Linked DNA regions of Flavivirga eckloniae. The protein of the gene in region 1 binds, or shares a complex with, the protein of each later gene. Links are inferred from orthologs where the notes say so. Each region holds a gene or a part of one and is shown in the gene's direction. Other genes may lie near its edges.

The links.
Region 2: the proteins of lpdA (region 1) and C1H87_RS16755 are in contact, whole or in part, in a crystal structure (PDB 1EBD), measured with the Geobacillus stearothermophilus proteins. The link is inferred for Flavivirga eckloniae from one-to-one orthologs. Residues at the interface, in WP_049624544.1 of Geobacillus stearothermophilus: Pro340, Ser341, Asp344, Tyr345, Arg403, Asp406, Val408, Glu431, Ala432, Gly433, Asp438; in WP_033016211.1 of Geobacillus stearothermophilus: Ile130, Ala131, Met132, Pro133, Arg136, Arg140, Glu141, Asn155, Arg157.

What each region holds. Positions count from the first base shown.
Region 1 is NZ_CP025791.1:697,387-706,517, reverse strand. The notes cover bases 3,243-6,064. They hold lpdA (dihydrolipoyl dehydrogenase), read left to right. Parts: upstream 3,243-3,864; coding sequence 3,865-5,265; downstream 5,266-6,064. Other genes in these bases: C1H87_RS02905 (DUF6520 family protein), read left to right, coding at 5,541-5,837; C1H87_RS02915 (S41 family peptidase), read left to right, coding at 3,243-3,779. In the rest of the region: C1H87_RS02930 (Xaa-Pro dipeptidyl-peptidase), read right to left, coding at 1-701; C1H87_RS02925 (hypothetical protein), read right to left, coding at 717-1,244; SsrA-binding protein SmpB, read right to left, coding at 1,411-1,869; more of C1H87_RS02915, read left to right, coding at 2,199-3,242; C1H87_RS02895 (adenylate/guanylate cyclase domain-containing protein), read right to left, coding at 6,241-7,335; C1H87_RS02890 (helix-turn-helix domain-containing protein), read left to right, coding at 7,486-8,616; C1H87_RS02885 (amidase), read left to right, coding at 8,850-9,131. UniProt on the Escherichia coli protein: Lipoamide dehydrogenase is a component of the glycine cleavage system as well as of the alpha-ketoacid dehydrogenase complexes.
Region 2 is NZ_CP025791.1:4,041,378-4,050,542, forward strand. What follows is about bases 3,990-6,845. They hold C1H87_RS16755 (pyruvate dehydrogenase complex dihydrolipoamide acetyltransferase), read left to right. Parts: upstream 3,990-4,532; coding sequence 4,533-6,158; downstream 6,159-6,845. Other genes in these bases: pdhA (pyruvate dehydrogenase (acetyl-transferring) E1 component subunit alpha), read left to right, coding at 3,990-4,529; C1H87_RS16760 (BspA family leucine-rich repeat surface protein), read left to right, coding at 6,438-6,845. Also shown: type IX secretion system sortase PorU, read left to right, coding at 1-1,422; type IX secretion system outer membrane channel protein PorV, read left to right, coding at 1,520-2,737; cdd (cytidine deaminase), read left to right, coding at 2,849-3,331; more of pdhA, read left to right, coding at 3,531-3,989; more of C1H87_RS16760, read left to right, coding at 6,846-9,165.

The sequences.
Region 1 (9,131 bases):
CCTTCTACACCTGTAGTGGCTGCAGCTACGGGTAGCGTACCGTTATAGGATGTTCCGGTCATACCTACTTTTCCGGTAGACCAGTAGGCGGTAACAATTTCATTTCCGTTTAGGGTTTTATAACCTTTTGCACGACCACATAGCCAATCGATAACCGCTTTACACGCTAAGGATTCATTTTCGCCTCCAACAGTTGGTGCGCCTTGCGAAAGCCCGGTACCAGGAGAAGACGAGTGTACTACAATATAGCCTCTTGGAACCCATTTTCTTATATGGGAATTGGATATAATAGGACGTTCGCCAACACGAGTTACTTCGGCATGAACACGTGCTTCTGTAGCTTCACCAAGTTCATGTTTTACATTCCAAAAAAGCCCATTTACCTGTGGTGCTACACCAGCAAAATATGGACTCGAAATATAAATAATAGGAAGTTTTAATCCTTCACTTTCTGTTTGTTCAGGTCTTGTAACCGCTACGTGCATACGGTCTAATTTACCATTGCCATCGGTATCGAAGGTAGTTTCTACCCATAAATCGTGTCTTATCCATCTGCTAGGGTCTTTAAAGCCCTCTACGATTTGAGCTTGTCCGTCTTTAAAAACGGGAACTGCTTTTATTGGCTTTTGTCCAAAGCTGGAAAAAACGCCAGTAATTAATAAAACAGTTAATGCTATGTTTAATCTTAAGGAATTGTTCATATTTTATATTATAATCTATTGTATAGGGAGGTAATGGCCTGGGATGGGATTTTCTTTGGTTTCTGGAGCCCAATAAATATTGATAATCCACCAACGATTTCCATCATTAAAGAGTTGGATACTGTTAATCCCTCTCATAAAAGGCTTTTTGTCAGATTTACTATAATAAGCCTCGTAGGTACTGAATATTTGAGCAATATTGCCAAAGGTGTTCACTTTTCTATGCACTTCTTTTTCAAAAAAACCATTTTGAACCAACCATTTCCCAGAGCTTTTTACATAATCGTCTGGAGACATAAAACGTACTTTTAGTTTGCCCTCTTTGTCTTTTCCGGTTGGAATTAATTTGGCATTTGGTTGAAATAAAAACTTGAATAAAGCCCAATCTCTTTCAGCGCCCTTTTCGCCAGAAATAACACTGTATAGTGTTTTTATTGTACCATCTAAGGTTTTTACTTTTTTTGAATAGTCTTTTGCTTTTTCTTGAGATTGTGAAGGTAAGGCCACTGCAAGCAGTGCTAAAATGCATATGATTTTTTTCATCTTGAATATGGTAAATCTTAATAAGCTAAGAAAACTTAAGTTGGTCTTAAATCTGTTAAAGCTTTTTTATTTAAAAATATATCTTCGATTTTATTTTTGTATCAAAATCCCTGCCAAATGTTGATTTTTATGTTGGTGACGAATACACTTCTAGCAAAACCGAGAATTACTTATAGCTTTTTTTAATTCTATCTAAATCACGTTTATTGTCACGATCCTTAATAGTTTCCCGTTTATCATACAGTTTTTTACCCTTGGCCAGGGCAATGTCTAATTTAGCATAACCTTTGTCGTTAACAAATAAACGTAATGGGATAATGGTAAGCCCTTTATTTTGAACATCTTTTAGCAGACTTTTAAGCTCCCTTTTGTTTAATAGAAGTTTTCTTTCTGCTTTAGGGCGATGGTTATAATAGTTTCCAAAAGCATATTCTTCAATCGTCATATTAATAACAAAAAGTTCGCCCCGATCATTAAACTCACAAAAACTTTCGGCTATGGATGCTCTGCTGTTGCGTATCGATTTAATTTCCGTTCCGGTTAGCACAATTCCAGCCGTGTACTTGTCCAATATTTCATATTGAAAGCGTGCTTTTTTGTTTTGTATGTTAATGTTTTTTTGCATGGAGCACAAAACTACATAATTTTATGAAGTTATTGGTGCGTGTAGTTACCGAAAAAAACAAATTAAAAAATCTCTAGAGATAGGGAGGCACTTAATAGTATTATTGAGGTTTTCTCTTGATTTTATCTTTTTAAGAGATCAAAATTCTATATTTAGATTCCTGTTTTTACTGAAACTAGTTCAGCACAAGCATGGGAATGACAATTTCAACAGAAACCTCTAGGTAAAGGCTAAAGGAATTCTTCTTTAATTTAGGCGTTAAAGAATTACTAATTGATTATTCATTTAATTAAATACATTTACTTTAGCGGGTAGAATTAAAATAACAGATGAAAAAAACGGTTTTATTAGTTTTGGTTGTATTGATTTTAGTGTCTTGTACAAGCGTTAAAACCCATAACGAACAGATAACCAAATTACATCCCGTAGTAGATTTACATGAAGACATTGATAAGGTTTACAATCAATTAAAAAGACATCATCCCAAATTATATCAATATACTCCTAAAGAAGTTTTAGATTTTAAATTCGACAGTTTAAAAGAAGCTATTAAAACACCCATTAATTCTCGTGAATTTTACAAAAAGCTAGCGCCTGTAGTTTCTCAGGTGAAACAGGGGCATATTTCGTTGGGTTCTGCAAATAAATGGTACACAAAAAAGGAACGAAAACAGTTGCTTAAGCGTAAGTTTGAATTTTATGCTTTAGATTTTGAATACTTACAAAACAAACTTTGGGTTAAAAGCACCAGAGGCAAGGACTCTACTGTTGTAGGTTGCGAAGTGGTTAAAATTGAAGACGATTTGGTTTCAGATTTAATAGATGTATATAAAACACGTTTTTCATCAGATGGCTATAATACCACATTGCATAACAGATATGTGGGACGCCGTTTTTCCAGTTTTTATTACAAGGATAAAGGTTATGTAGATAGCTTAAGGGTTACCTTTAAAAATGAGGACTCGTTATTTATAAAAACTTTGAGGCGAATAGAAAAGAAAAAGAAGTCTAAGAAGAAAGATTCTACTAAAATTGTAAAACCTGTAAAGTTAACTTCCGCAGAAAAAAAAGCCAATCGCATAGCAGCTAAAAAGAAACGAAAGTTTAACAGAATGCACGGCTTTATAAAAAAGTATAAAACGTATACACGAAACTTTCGTTTTGTAGAGGAAGCCGAAGATGTGGCTTATATGAAGCTAAGAGGGTTTACTAATGGTAATTACAAACGGTTCTACAAGGAAAGTTTTGCGAAGTTGGATTCTGCAAAAACGAAATATTTAATTTTAGATTTAAGAGATAATGGTGGTGGTAGAATAGCCGAAATAGACTATCTGTATTCACATTTAACCAATAAACAGTATAAGTTTATTGAAGATAGCGAAGTGAATAGTCGCATACCGTTCTTGAAATTTTTAATGAGTAATACTACGCCTAATAGTATAAAAGTGCTGTCTGGTTTGGCTTCTCCTGTAATTGTTGTTCAAAATTTAATAAGGACCAGAAAACAAGAAGGAAAGTTATATTACAGGTTTAGACAGACGAGACTTAGGGGCCCTAGACCTTTACATTTTACGGGAGATATTTATGTGCTGATTAACGGGAATTCATTTTCGGCTTCCTCATTAATATCCACACATTTAAAAGCTACAAAAAGAGCCACTTTTGTTGGTGAAGAAACAGGGGGCGCTTATAATGGCACTGTTGCCGGAATTTATAAGCTATACGAACTGCCAAATACCAAACTAAAAATTAGGATGGGTATGATGCAAATAGAAGCACCACAAAAACAAAGTCCCGATGGTTATGGCGTAATGCCAGATATTGAAATTTCATCCTCAATTATTGACAGAAACCTAAAAAAAGACCCCGAGTTTGATTGGGTTATAAAAGATATTGAGCGTAAACGATAAGAGTCGTATTTTTTATTGCCTTACCATAAAACATTTGTATTTTTACGATCTGTATTAAAAAAATAAAAAACTTCAAATAAACTTTATGAATTCATACGATGTAGCCGTAATAGGTTCAGGTCCTGGAGGATATGTAGCAGCAATACGTTGTGCGCAATTAGGAATGAAAACAGCCATTATAGAAAAGTACTCAACGTTAGGGGGAACTTGTTTAAATGTTGGTTGTATACCAAGTAAAGCCCTTTTAGATTCTTCCCATCATTACGAAGATGCGGTAAAGCATTTTGAAGAGCATGGTATAGAAATACCAGGGGATATTAAGGTGAATTTAGAAAAAATGATTGCTCGTAAGCAGGCTGTAGTTGATCAAACTATTGGTGGTGTCGATTTCTTGATGAAGAAAAATAATATCGATGTTTATCAAGGTTTAGGAAGTTTTAAAGATGCCACACATATTACGATTTCGGGAGATGAAACTACCGAAATTGAAGCCAAAAACACGATTATAGCAACTGGAAGTAAACCTTCAAGTTTGCCATTTATAAATATTGATAAAGAGCGCGTTATAACATCTACAGAAGCTTTAAAACTTAAAGAAATACCAAAACATTTAATTGTTATTGGTGGAGGTGTTATTGGTTTAGAGCTTGGACAGGTATATAAAAGATTAGGTGCAGACGTTTCGGTTGTTGAATTTATGGATCGTATTATTCCAACCATGGATGCAGGCCTATCTAAAGAGCTTAATAAAGTTTTAAAGAAGCAGAAGTTTAAAATTAACGCATCGCATAAAGTAAAATCTGTGGAACGTGTAGGTGATGAAGTTATCGTAAAAGCAGACAATAAAAAAGGTGAAGAGGTAGAGTTTAAAGGCGATTATTGTTTAGTGTCTGTAGGACGTCGTCCTTATACAGATGGTTTAAATGCCGAAGCAGCAGGCGTAAAGTTAAATGATAGAGGACAGGTTGAGGTAAATGATCATTTACAAACAAGTGCTTCTAACATTTATGCTATAGGAGATGTTATAAAAGGGGCTATGTTAGCACACAAAGCGGAAGAAGAAGGTGTATTTGTTGCAGAAACGTTAGCAGGACAAAAACCACATGTAGATTATAATTTAATTCCAGGAGTCGTTTATACATGGCCAGAAGTTGCTGCTGTTGGAAAAACAGAAGAGCAACTTAAAGAAGCTGGAATCGAATACAAAAAAGGACAATTCCCTATGCGTGCTTTAGGAAGAAGTAGAGCGAGTATGGATTTAGATGGATTTGTAAAAGTGCTTGCAGATAAAACAACCGACGAAATTTTAGGTGTGCACATGGTAGGTGCCCGTGCTGCAGATATGATTGCAGAAGCCGTTGTGGCGATGGAATATAGAGCGTCTGCTGAGGATGTATCGCGTATGTCTCATGCACATCCTACATTTACTGAGGCTATCAAAGAAGCAGCTTTAGCAGCTACTGATGATAGAGCGCTGCATATGTGATTTGATAAAAAGCTTTTAAAATTTTTAAAAAGGTGTCCATTTAGGCACCTTTTTTTTTCAGTTCATTAGATATAGTCCTTTTTGTATAAGTGTTTATCCCTTACGATTATATTTTAATAGTTATTTTAAAATAGATATTAATATTGATTTTTCTTTGAAATTTCAAGTTATGTGCGACAGACAGAAATTAAATAACTTGATAAATATACTGCAGTCAGGGAGAAGACCGAAAACCTGTAAAAAAGAGTAGGTCATTAACTTTAAACGTCTATATTATGAAAACAAAACTTTTAAAACTTATTTTGCCAATATTTGTATTAGTACTGGCTATTATGGTTTCTTTTGCTTTTAGCTCTAATGAAAATAGTAGTGAAGAAGTAATACCAATTGCATGGTACACAGAATATACAGGTCATTGCTTTCAATTACCGTTTCCACCTGAAGATTGCGGTGTAGATTATGTAGGCCCCATTTGTACAACTCAAATATTGCAACCTGTGCCACCTTATTTAGTTACAAAAGACTTGTATCGTTATATTGGGTGTTCTGTACTTTTATTCCGACCCTTTTAGTCTCAGTAATTATTAATGAAGGATCCAGGTTTTAGGTTGGAGCCTCATTATAGGTACCTGTGCTGCATATATGATTGCAGAAGCAGTTGTGGCCATGGAATATAGAGCGTCTGCTGAGGATGTATCGCGTATGTCTCATGCGCATCCTACATTTACGGAGGCTATCAAAGAAGCAGCTTTAGCAGCTACTGATGATAGAGCGCTGCATATGTAATGTATTAATTTATATAAAGTAATAAGAAAGCGAACCTATTGAGTTCGCTTTTTTTATTGCTGTTTTTGAATATGTAAAGTATTCCCATTCATATAGATATTATTGGATTAATAATTTTTGCAGGGATTTGTTTTGGTCTTTTTAGATCCTATTTTCTAATTAGAAGGTTAACTAGTATTCGTGTCTTAACTAATCAAAAACCACCTTATACAACTGTATATGATGGTTTTTCCCGCGAAGTAATAAGTTATCAATTTTAATACAGGAAAACCGATGGTCTTCTACTAGTTTTTCTGAAAGCGCTTCCGAGATAAGCACTTTAGAATTAAATTTATTGCACTCTGCCTGTATACGTGCCGAGGTGTTTAAAATATCGCCGGTATGGATGAGGTCTTTTTTAATAACACCTATTTCTCCGGTTGTAACCATACCAATGTGGTAACCTGCTTTAAACTCCGGTACTAAACCAAATCGTTCTATATACTTATCTCTTTTTTTGTTTATGGCTTCAGAAATTTTTCTAAAACAATGTATACAGTTGTTTTTATAAACCCCGGGCTTTTCTTTCCAGGTAACCACAATTTCATCACCAACATATTGATATACTTCGCCAGAAGTTTCTAAAATAGCATTGGTCATATCGGCATAATAGGTTTTTAAAAGCTCAAAATATGCTTTATGACCTAGGCTTTCTGCTATTGTGGTTGATGATTTCATATCCAGAAACATAAATATACGTGTTTCTTGTTTGGGTTTATGGTACTTGCCAAGGTAGTTAATCATGACATTTTCACCTAAATAGTCTCTAATTTCCGAGTAAAATAAAGAAATGTCTAATATGATGCCTGAATATAATATGATGCTCCAAAAGGAGAACTTCTTCATAAACACCAGTAAGGTGCCAATAACAACCGACGAAAATATGGGAGCCTTGTGTAAAAATGAATTGTAAACAAGGGTTAGCGCTATGAGAAAAACAATAACAAAAAGCGTATAGAAAATGCTTTTGAATAAAATTTTGATCCAGAATGATTTATGTTTAAAATATGCTTTGAGCCATAAAACTTCAACACATCCCTGAACCAAGCCTATCAAAAAACTGCCACTACTAATCATAATTATTGAATTGTGCGGACTGTATTTGTTTCCTGTTGCAGGATATATGGTAAGTTGTCCCAAAATGCCATACTCGAGCATAACATAGGTTAAACCAAAAAACAACCAAATGATTCCGAAAGTAAAAATCTGCCAGAAATAGCGTTTGTATAACGGATGAAATTGCATAGGGTAAAGATAGGAAAATAGGAAGTTATTTGGCTTTAAACACTAAGGTAGTTTATGTTATTTTATTTAGATTTCCGGTCATTATTTATTTACTACGAAGCATAATAAAGACCAAAATATTATGTTACTTTGTTTAATGCTTAAACTTAAATGGTGATTTATATAGTTGGGATTTTTATAGCTGTTTTTCTTTCACTTCTTTTATTAATAAAAAAGAATAAATCGCGTGCGGATAAGATTTTGGTACTGTGGCTAATATTTATTTCTATTAGTCAAATATATAATTATGCTAATATTAGTGAGACGATTTATCAGTATCCAAACTGGTTAGGAACCAGTTTTGGAATTCCCATAATTATTGGAGCCTTTTTGTATTTCTATGTAAGGGAGATAACGGGAAACCCTTTAAATAATATTTTGGTAATACTATTACATTTTGTGCCAACTATTACTATTTATCTTTTAGCTACAGAGTTTTATTTATTGCCGGATGCAGAAAAATTATATGTTTATAAAAATGATGGTGTAGGGTTTGAGTGGTTTTTAATAACTAATAACCTAGTTATTGCAATTTCCGGATTGGCTTATTCTATTTGGTCTATCGTTTTGATAAAAAGGTATAGGATAAAAATTCAGGATGATTTTTCAAATACCGATAAAAAAGAATTACAATGGCTTTGGTTGCTTTCATTCGGATTTGTTTTTATTTGGATACTTTCAGCTTTTTTCGATAACCATATTATTTATCTGGCAGTTGTGGTTTTTGTATTATGCATTGCCGTTTTTGGGATTAATCAATTAAATATCTTTAATTCAACTCAAGTATTAGAGCAGCAAGCTTCAAAAGAAGATATTGGGAACACTGTTAAAAAAGATGCTATCAAAGCGCATTCAAAACCCAGAACCCCAGTTGGAAAATATGAAAAATCTGGTTTAACTGAGGATATGGCATCACAGATTTATGCTAAATTAAATAGGTTGGTTAATGAGAATGCTATCTATAAAAATGAAGAACTCACCTTGGTAGAGTTTGCAAAAGAGCTGGAGGTACATCCTAACCATTTATCGCAGGTTATTAATGAAATGGAGGGCAAAAACTTCTATAATTATATAAATGCGCTTCGGGTTAATGCATTTATCGAGCTGGCATCACTTCCTGAAAATAAGAAATACACCATGATTTCTTTGGCTTACGATTGTGGTTTTAGTACCAAGTCTACTTTTAACAAGCATTTTAAACTACAAACCGGAAAAACACCTACCGAATTTTTTAACGCTTAGTTATAAAAACTAAAATTTATAGCATTTGCCTGTAAACTCATACCTTAATTTTTACACATCAATAAAATCTTTAAACCTTAATGTTTATAAGGGTTTTTGAGTGCTTCCTTATAAGCGCATACCTCTTCTTTTTTCATCCTTGATACCTAAACCTTGTACACTTTAAAAGCGTTGCATCTTTGTCGAAGATTTAAGCGATATAGTATGGCATTTGCTTAATAAAGTCGATAATAATGATACATATAATTTTTAAAAGCGCAACAGAAATAACACAACTCATAAGAGATAAAAAAATCTCATGTGTAGAAGTTGTAAAGCAGTTTTTAAATCATATTGAAAGGCATAATAAAACGATTAATGCCATAACAGATATTAGAGACTATAATGACATTATTATAGAAGCGAGATTTAAGGATAAGTTATTAAATAAAGGAGGGGTCTTAGGTCCGTTACATGGGTTGCCAATAACAGTTAAGGATACCTATAATGTAGCAGGTTTAATAACTTCTAATGGA
Region 2 (9,165 bases), 3.3 Mb from region 1 along the record:
TTTACCAAGTTTGATAACCCATTTAGGGATACTGCTGGCGAATTCACATTTTGGAATAAGCAAGCCGGAGCCGTTGGATTGGTTACAACTACGAGGCAAGTATTTGTGAATTTTGGAATTAATTTTAATAGAGAGTTTGGTCAATACCTGTTTTCTTATAGCGATAACGATACTTACGCAGACCATGAATATCCTTCTGTAGCCGAAGCATTAAGGCTGGCAAAAAACGACCCTGTCGTTGCAGGGAATATACAAAAGCGTTTAATATTCTATATAGGAGACCCTGCTATGAAATTAGCATTCCCTAAACCTAATATTCGATTAACAGAAATTAACGATGTACCAATTGCCCAAGCTACAGATACATTAAAAGCACTAAGTCATGTAAAATTGGCTGGGGAGGTGGTAGATGTTTCCGGGAATTTAATCCCAAATTATAATGGTGTATTGTCAACAACTATATATGATAAGGCCATAAGCAAACAAACCTTGGCTAATGATGGTATTACAGATAATGGGCAAACGGTAAGATTAAATTTCGAAACACTAGGAGAAATTATATTTAGAGGTCAGGCCTCTGTAAAAGACGGTCGATTTGAGTTTGATTTTGTAGTGCCGAAAGATATTGGTATTCCGGTAGGGTTTGGTAAAGTAAGTTTTTATTCAAGAAATGAAGCATTAACCGAAGATCAGTCAGGAGCAAGCGTTAATACAGTTAGAATAGGAGGATTAAATGAAAATGCCGCCGAGGATAATATAGGTCCGGTTATCACCCTTTATATGAATGATGAGAACTTTGTATCGGGGGGTATAACAAACGAATCACCTACATTATTGGCTAAACTGGAAGATACTAATGGTATTAATACGGCTAGTGGTATAGGGCACGATATAGTAGCTATAATAGATGGAGACGAAACAAACCCAATAGTACTAAATGATTATTACCAAACAGAAATAGACGATTATCAAAAAGGAGTTGTGAGCTTTCCTCTTAGGGATTTAGAGCCCGGATTGCATACTTTAACCTTAAAAGCCTGGGATGTGTATAACAATTCCTCGACTTCTGAAATTCAATTTGTTGTATTCGATAAAGATCAGGATTTGGTAATTAATAATGTACTTAATTACCCTAATCCCTTTGTAAATTACACAGAATTTTGGTTCAATCACAATAGTTCGGAACCTTTAGACGTTTCTATACAGATATTCACTGTTTCAGGAAAACTAGTGAGAACGATTAATGGTGTAACAACAGGGGGTATAAAAACAACAAGTTCGTTATCTAGAGATCTTGTTTGGGACGGAAGAGACGATTTTGGAGATAAAATAGGAAAAGGGGTCTATATTTATAAACTTACAGTACACTCTAATCTATTAAATAAAAAAGTAGAAAAAATTGAAAAACTGGTCATCTTATAGTGCTATTCGACGATTTGTAACGCAAAAGCTAAACAAGTTGCAGATAAAAACTGACGAGTTTTAAAATAAAAATTATATTTACAACTAAATTTAATACATGAAGAATAAAATATTAATCGCAATAGCATTTGTTTTTGTACTAAAACTAAATGCTCAAGAAACAGTTATTTTACCAGGTCAAGATAGGAGAGCAATAACCACAGGATTGCCATTTGTTTTAATTGCTCCAGATGCAAGAGCAGCTGGTATGGGAGATATGGGTGTTGCAACTTCTGTTGATGCTTTTTCGCAACAATGGAATTCGTCTAAATATGTGTTTTCAGAGACAAAATCAGGAATTGGTGTTAGTTACACGCCTTATCTAAGTAAATTGGTAAACGATATCTTTTTAGGAAATCTTACCTATTTTAACCGTTTAGATGAGCGTAGTGCGTTTGCTGTAAGTTTAAGATATTTTTCTTTGGGAGATATCGAATTTATTTCTGAAGCCCAAGCCCAACAGCAAGCGTTTACTCCAATAATTGAAAGACCAAACGAGCTTACCTTAGATGCATCTTATGCATTAAAATTATCAGATAGGTTTGCAATGTCTGTAGCTATGCGTTATGCGAGATCGGATTTAAAATTAAATAATGCAGATATCGATGCAAGTTCTGCAAATACTTTTGGTGTGGATATTTCCGGTTACTATCAAAGTGAGGAAGAAGCTTATTCCGATTTTAACGGACGTTGGAGAGCTGGATTTGCTATTCAGAATATAGGACCAAAATTTAAATATGTTGAAGATGGTATAGAGAATTTTCAGCCTACTAACTTACGTTTAGGAGCTGGATTCGATTTTATATTCGACGATTTTAATAAAATTGCCATAACAGGCGAAGTAACAAAACTATTGGTGCCAACACCTCCTGTTTATGGTTTTGTTGATACAGACAGTGATGGAGACCAAGATAATGACGAACCTACTATAATTGTAGAAGGAAAAGATCCGGATGTAAGTTTTTTATCTGGAATGTTCCAGTCATTTGGAGATGCTCCAGATGGTTTTAGCGAAGAGCTAAAAGAGTTTACCTGGTCTTTGGGTGCAGAATACGTGTATCAAAACTCTTTTGCTTTTAGAGCGGGTTATTTTAACGAAAGCGAAGATAAAGGGGCTAGAAAGTTTTTAGCACTAGGAGCTGGCTTTAAAGCCAATGTTGTAAATATAGATTTGTCTTACTTGTTTTCGGCATCAAAAGTTCAAAGCCCGTTAGAAAATACATTGCGTTTCTCTTTAACGTTTAACATTGGAGAAAATGCGTATAATGAATATTAATTAGAACCGTATTTAGTTTAAGATATATAAAGGAAGGTGTTTAAGAAGTAGGATTATAAATACTTTTTAAACACCTTCTTTTTTTATTTATAATATTTATTACCTTTAAATATGAAAGAAATAAAAATAGAAACCACATTATATATATATCAAGATTTAGATGCACTTCCAACAGACATAATACCACTCATGCAAAAGGCTTTTAAAGCTCGTAATAGGGCCTATGCGCCTTACTCAAATTTCACTGTAGGAGCAGCACTGTTGTTGGATAATGGTGAAATTATTACCGGTAACAATCAAGAAAATGCATCCTATCCATCAGGGTTGTGTGCCGAGCGTACAGCCATCTATTATGCAGGTTCGCAGTATCCAGATGCAAAAATAATCCGAATGGCTATTTCGGCAGGATCAAAAAACAACCCAACAACAAAACCTATTCCACCTTGTGGAGCTTGTAGGCAAGCCATTGCCGAATACGAAATAAAACAGGAAACCCCAATTGAAATTTATTTTATGGGAGAAACAGGGAAAGTTGCCAGATCCAATTCACTTGCAAACCTATTACCTCTCGTTTTTGATAAAACCGTGCTTTAGGATCTTGATAAAAGCATTTTTAAATTCATAAAAAATTTTAAATAACACAGCATTCAACATAAAAAATTATTAAAAAAGTAATCTTGCCTATAAAGAGTTTTTTTTTTGATATTTTTTTTACTTTAATGAACTAACGTTTTTGCAATAACTAGCAAAGTATTACTTTTGTATTTGCTTAATTAAAACCTAATACTAGTCGATGCAAAAAATCACTAAAGAAACGTACCTTAAATGGTATGAGGATATGCTGTTTTGGAGAAAGTTTGAGGATAAACTGGCAGCTGTATATATACAACAAAAAGTAAGAGGATTTCTCCATTTGTATAATGGTCAAGAAGCGGTTTTAGCAGGAGCTTTACATGCGATGGATTTGACTAAAGATAAAATGATTACTGCCTACAGGAATCACGTGCAGCCAATTGGTATGGGTGTAGATCCTAGACGTGTTATGGCCGAGTTATATGGTAAAGCTACTGGGACGTCTCAAGGTCTTGGAGGCTCAATGCATATCTTTTCCAAAGAGCACCGTTTTTATGGAGGTCATGGTATTGTAGGAGGTCAAATTCCTTTAGGAGCTGGTATAGCTTTTGGAGATAAATATCATGAAGTAGATGGCGTTACGCTTTGTTGTTTTGGTGATGGAGCTGCAAGACAAGGGTCACTTCATGAAACCTTTAATTTAGCAATGCTTTGGAATCTTCCGGTTGTTTTTGTTTGTGAAAACAATGGATATGCCATGGGAACATCGGTTGAACGTACAGCAAACCATGAAGAAATCTGGAAATTAGGTTTAGGTTACGAAATGCCTTGTGGGCCAGTAGACGGGATGAACCCTGTAAAAGTAGCGGAAGCATTCGATGAAGCTATTCAACGTGCCAGAAAAGGTGGTGGACCAACATTCTTAGAGTTAAAAACGTACCGTTATAGAGGACACTCTATGAGTGATGCGCAACACTACAGAACAAAGGATGAGGTAGAAGAATACAAGAAAATAGACCCGATTACTCAGGTTAAAGAAGTTCTTCTTGAAAAGAAATATGCTTCAGAAGATGATATTAAAGTAATCGACAAGCGCGTGAAAGATTTAGTGTCTGAATGTGAGAAATTTGCAGAGGAATCACCATTCCCAGACAAGAACGTTATGTACGATGCTGTATACGAACAAGAAGATTACCCATTTATACAACATAAATTATAAGCTATGGCTATAGTAATTAATATGCCGCGTTTAAGCGACACCATGGAAGAAGGAACTGTCGCAGCTTGGTTAAAGAAAGTAGGAGATAAAATAGAGGAAGGTGATATTCTAGCAGAAATAGAAACCGATAAGGCTACAATGGAATTCGAATCTTTCAACGAAGGGACTTTACTTCATATTGGAGTTCAAGAAGGAGAAACAACCAAAGTAGACGAACTATTAGCTATTATTGGAGAAGAAGGTGAAGATATTACGAGTTTACTAAGTGGTGGCGGTAATGCTCCCGCAGAAGCAAAGGAAGAAGCCGCACCTGCTCAAGATGAAGCCTCAAGCGAGCAACCAGCAAGCGAAGCTGAACTACCAGAAGGTGTTATAGTTGTAACCATGCCACGTTTAAGTGATACCATGGAAGAAGGAACAGTTGCAACATGGCTTAAAAAAATAGGAGATACCGTTGAGGAAGGTGATATTCTTGCAGAAATAGAAACAGATAAAGCAACAATGGAGTTTGAGTCGTTTCAAGCAGGTACATTGTTACATGTAGGATTACAAGAAGGAGAATCGGCAAAAGTTGATGACTTGTTGGCTATAATTGGTCCAGCAGGAACCGATGTATCTGGAGTTGCAGGCAACTTTAAAGCAGGTTCTAGCTCAGCAAAAGCAGAAGAAGCTCCTAAAAAAGAGGCGCCTAAAGTAGAAGCTCCTAAAAAGGAAGTTGCAGTAGCTGCTTCTAGTGCGACTACTAAGCCGCAAAAAGCACCTCAAACAGCATCTGGCGGACGCATCTTTGCATCGCCTTTAGCAAAAAAGATAGCAGAAGAAAAAGGCATTAACCTAGCTCAAGTTCAAGGTTCTGGAGAAAACGGACGAATTATAAAATTCGATATCGAGAATTTCGTTCCAGCACAATCAGGAGCAGCAGTAGGTAAGTTTGTACCAACCGGACAAGAAGATTTCGATGAGGTTGCAAATTCGCAAATGCGTAAAGCAATTGCCAAGTCGTTAACAAAATCGAAGTTCTCAGCACCACATTATTACTTGGCAGTAGAGTTCGATATGGATAATGCCATAGCATTCCGTAAGCAATTTAACTCGATTCCGGATACCAAGATATCATTTAACGATATGGTAGTAAAGGCCTGTGCCTTGGCATTAAAACAACATCCTCAGGTAAATTCACAGTGGTTTGACGATAAAATGCGTTTAAACAACCATGTACATATTGGTGTAGCAGTAGCTGTTCCAGATGGTTTGGTAGTTCCTGTAGTTAGATTTGCCAACGAGCAATCGTTACCACAAATAGGAGCAGAAGTAAAAGAACTTGCAGGTAAAGCAAGAAACAAAAAGTTAACGCCAGATGAAATGTCTGGAAGTACTTTTACGGTTTCTAATTTGGGTATGTTTGGTATTGATTATTTTACATCAATAATTAACCAACCAAATTCAGCTATTCTATCTGTAGGAGCCATTGTTCAAAAACCGGTTGTTAAAGAAGGACAAATTGTTGTTGGAAATACCATGAAGTTAACTTTAGCATGTGACCATAGAACAGTTGATGGCGCCACTGGAGCACAGTTTTTACAAACATTAAAAGGGTATATTGAAAACCCGGTAACTATGTTGGTATAACAAATAATTCCTGCGTATGCAGGAATCTCATTATAAAAACAAAAACCTGTTTCATTTTTGAAGCAGGTTTTTTGTTTATATAGATTAATTGGTTGTCATTTCAACATCCATTAAAATGATGAAAAATACTGCATTTAACTTACAGTTAAGTGCGGTATTTTTTTATTGCAGTTGTAAATTTTATAACAACAAAAAAAAAATTAATTTCTTGATGTACATCAATGGTAACATTAGGCTTTTAAGCTAATTTTACCTTCGTTAATCCTTAAATCTATCATAATGATAAAAAAGATACCACTTTTGGTACTTCTCCTATTGTGCTACACCTCATTACAAGCACAATTTAAAACGACTTGGCAAACTACTACAGCCAATGAACCAATTACTATACCTACAAGTGGTACGGGCTATAATTATACTGTAGATTGGGGAGATACCACGCCTCCTGAAACTGGTATTACAGGAAGTGCAACGCACACATATGTTGTAGCTGGAACTTACACCGTTACAATTACTGGAACTTTCCCCAGGATATCTTTTAGTAACAGTACTCCTGAAAATAAATTAAAAATACAAAGTATTGACCAATGGGGAAGCCAGGTGTGGTCCTCTATGGTAGGAGCTTTTAACGGCTGTACAAATTTGCAGGGCAAAGCTACAGATGCCCCAAATTTATCTATGGTAAGAAACATGAATACAATGTTTGAAAATGCCTCAAGTTTTAATCAGAATATTGGTAATTGGGATGTTTCTAATGTTGAGAGCATGCATAGCCTGTTTAAAGGGGCTTCAAAATTTGATGGCGATATAACAGGTTGGGATGTTTCAAATGTTACTAGCATGACGAGTATGTTTGATGGCGCTTCAGATTTTAATCAGAATATTGGTGATTGGGATGTTTCGAAGGTTACTACAATGGCGTTTATGTTTCGTGGTGCAGAAGATTTTGATGGAAATATTGGGAATTGGAGCGATAAAGTAGCCAGTGTTCAAACTATGCGAGGTATGTTTATAAGAGCAACAAACTTTAATCAGGACATAGGGGACTGGGATGTTTCAAGTGTTAAAAATATGCGTTTCATGTTTGGATTTGCTACTACCTTTAATCAGGATTTAGATTGGAACGTAGCTGCAGTTACCGATATGAGCAATATGTTTTATGCCGCAATAAATTTTAATGGAGATATAAAGAATTGGATAGTTTTGAATGTTGAGCATATGGACGATATGTTTTATCAGGCAGCCAAATTTAATCAAGATATAGGTGGTTGGGATGTAACAAATGTTACCAGAATGGATCATATGTTTGCAGGAGCAATAAGTTTTAATCAGAACCTTGAACGTTGGAATGTTGTAAGCCTTACCAATGCCAGAGGCATGTTTTCTAATGTTAAACTGTCTATGGAGAATTATGAAGCTTTGTTAGAAGGTTGGAGCAATCGTTCATTACAACGAAATGTCGTTTTTGACGGAGGACTAAGTACTTATTGTAAAAAGAAAGAAGCTAGAAAAAAGCTTATAGACACTTTTGAGTGGCGTATTAGAGATGGCGATGAGGACTGTTCGTTATTCGATGCACAATTTGTTACCACTTGGCAAACTACAATCGCGAATGACCCTATAACTATACCTACTACCGGACCAGGTACAGGTTATAATTATACTGTAGATTGGGGTGATACTACCCCCGAAGAAACTAATCAAACGGGTAATGCAACACATATCTATGCCACAGCAGGTACTTATACGGTTACAATTTCCGGAGATTTCCCTAGAATTGATTTTAGTAACAGTACACCAGCAAATAGATTAAAAATACAGAGCATAGAGCAATGGGGTACTGAACAATGGCTATCTATGGAAGGCGCCTTTCAAGGTTGTGAAAACTTAATAGGAAAAGCTACAGATGCTCCAGATTTATCTAGAGTAGGAATGAGTATGGAGCGTATGTTTGATGGCGCCTCAAGTTTTAATCAGGATATTGGAGATTGGGATGTTTCAGAAGTTACTTCTATGGAGTATATGTTTCGTAACGCCAGAAGTTTTAATGGAAGTATTGGGGCTTGGGAAGGAGATGTTCGTAATGTAACTACTATGGAAGGCATGTTTGATGGAGCAACTGCTTTTAACCAGGACATTGGGAATTGGAGGGTTTCTAATGTAACCACCATGAAGAACATGTTCCGAGGAGCAACAAGCTTTAATCAAGATATAGCACCCTGGGAAAGTACGGTTTCAAGAGTTCTCAATATGGAAGGCATGTTTGAAGGTGCCACAAATTTTAATCAAAATATTGGAAACTGGTACGTCTATAATGTAACTAACATGCAGTATATGTTTCGTAATGCTGCCAGTTTTAATGGAAATATAGAGCGATGGGGGGCTTCAGTTTCAAGTGTTACCAATATGGAAGGTATGTTTGATGGAGCAACAAGTTTTAATAAGGATATTGGAGGTTGGTATGTTTATAATGTTACTAATATGAAGCATATGTTTCGTGGTGCAACTGATTTTAATGGAAATATAGCACGTTGGGGGGATTCTGTTTCAGAAGTTACCAAAATGGAAGGTATGTTTAATGGAGCAATAAGTTTTAATCAAAATATAGGAGGCTGGGATGTTTCAAAAGTTGAAAATATGACAAATATGTTTGCGGGTGTTAAGCTTTCTACAGAAAATTATGATGCGTTGTTAAAAGGCTGGAGCAGACGTTTAATAAAAAGCAATGTAACATTTCATGGAGGCGATAGTATGTATTGTAATGGAGAGGACGAGCGGGACAGGCTAGAGACCAATTTTAGTTGGGTTATTACAGATGGCGGTAAGAATTGCAGTTTAAGCACTCAAGACATAACGCCAGATACAATTAAGATAGTGCCCAATCCAACAATAGCCCATATTAAAATAGATTTAGATGATGTAATCGAGCAAGTAAACATTTACAATTTACAAGGCGCCGAAGTCATGTCGCAAAAACAAATGGATAATAAAACTATGAATTTATCGC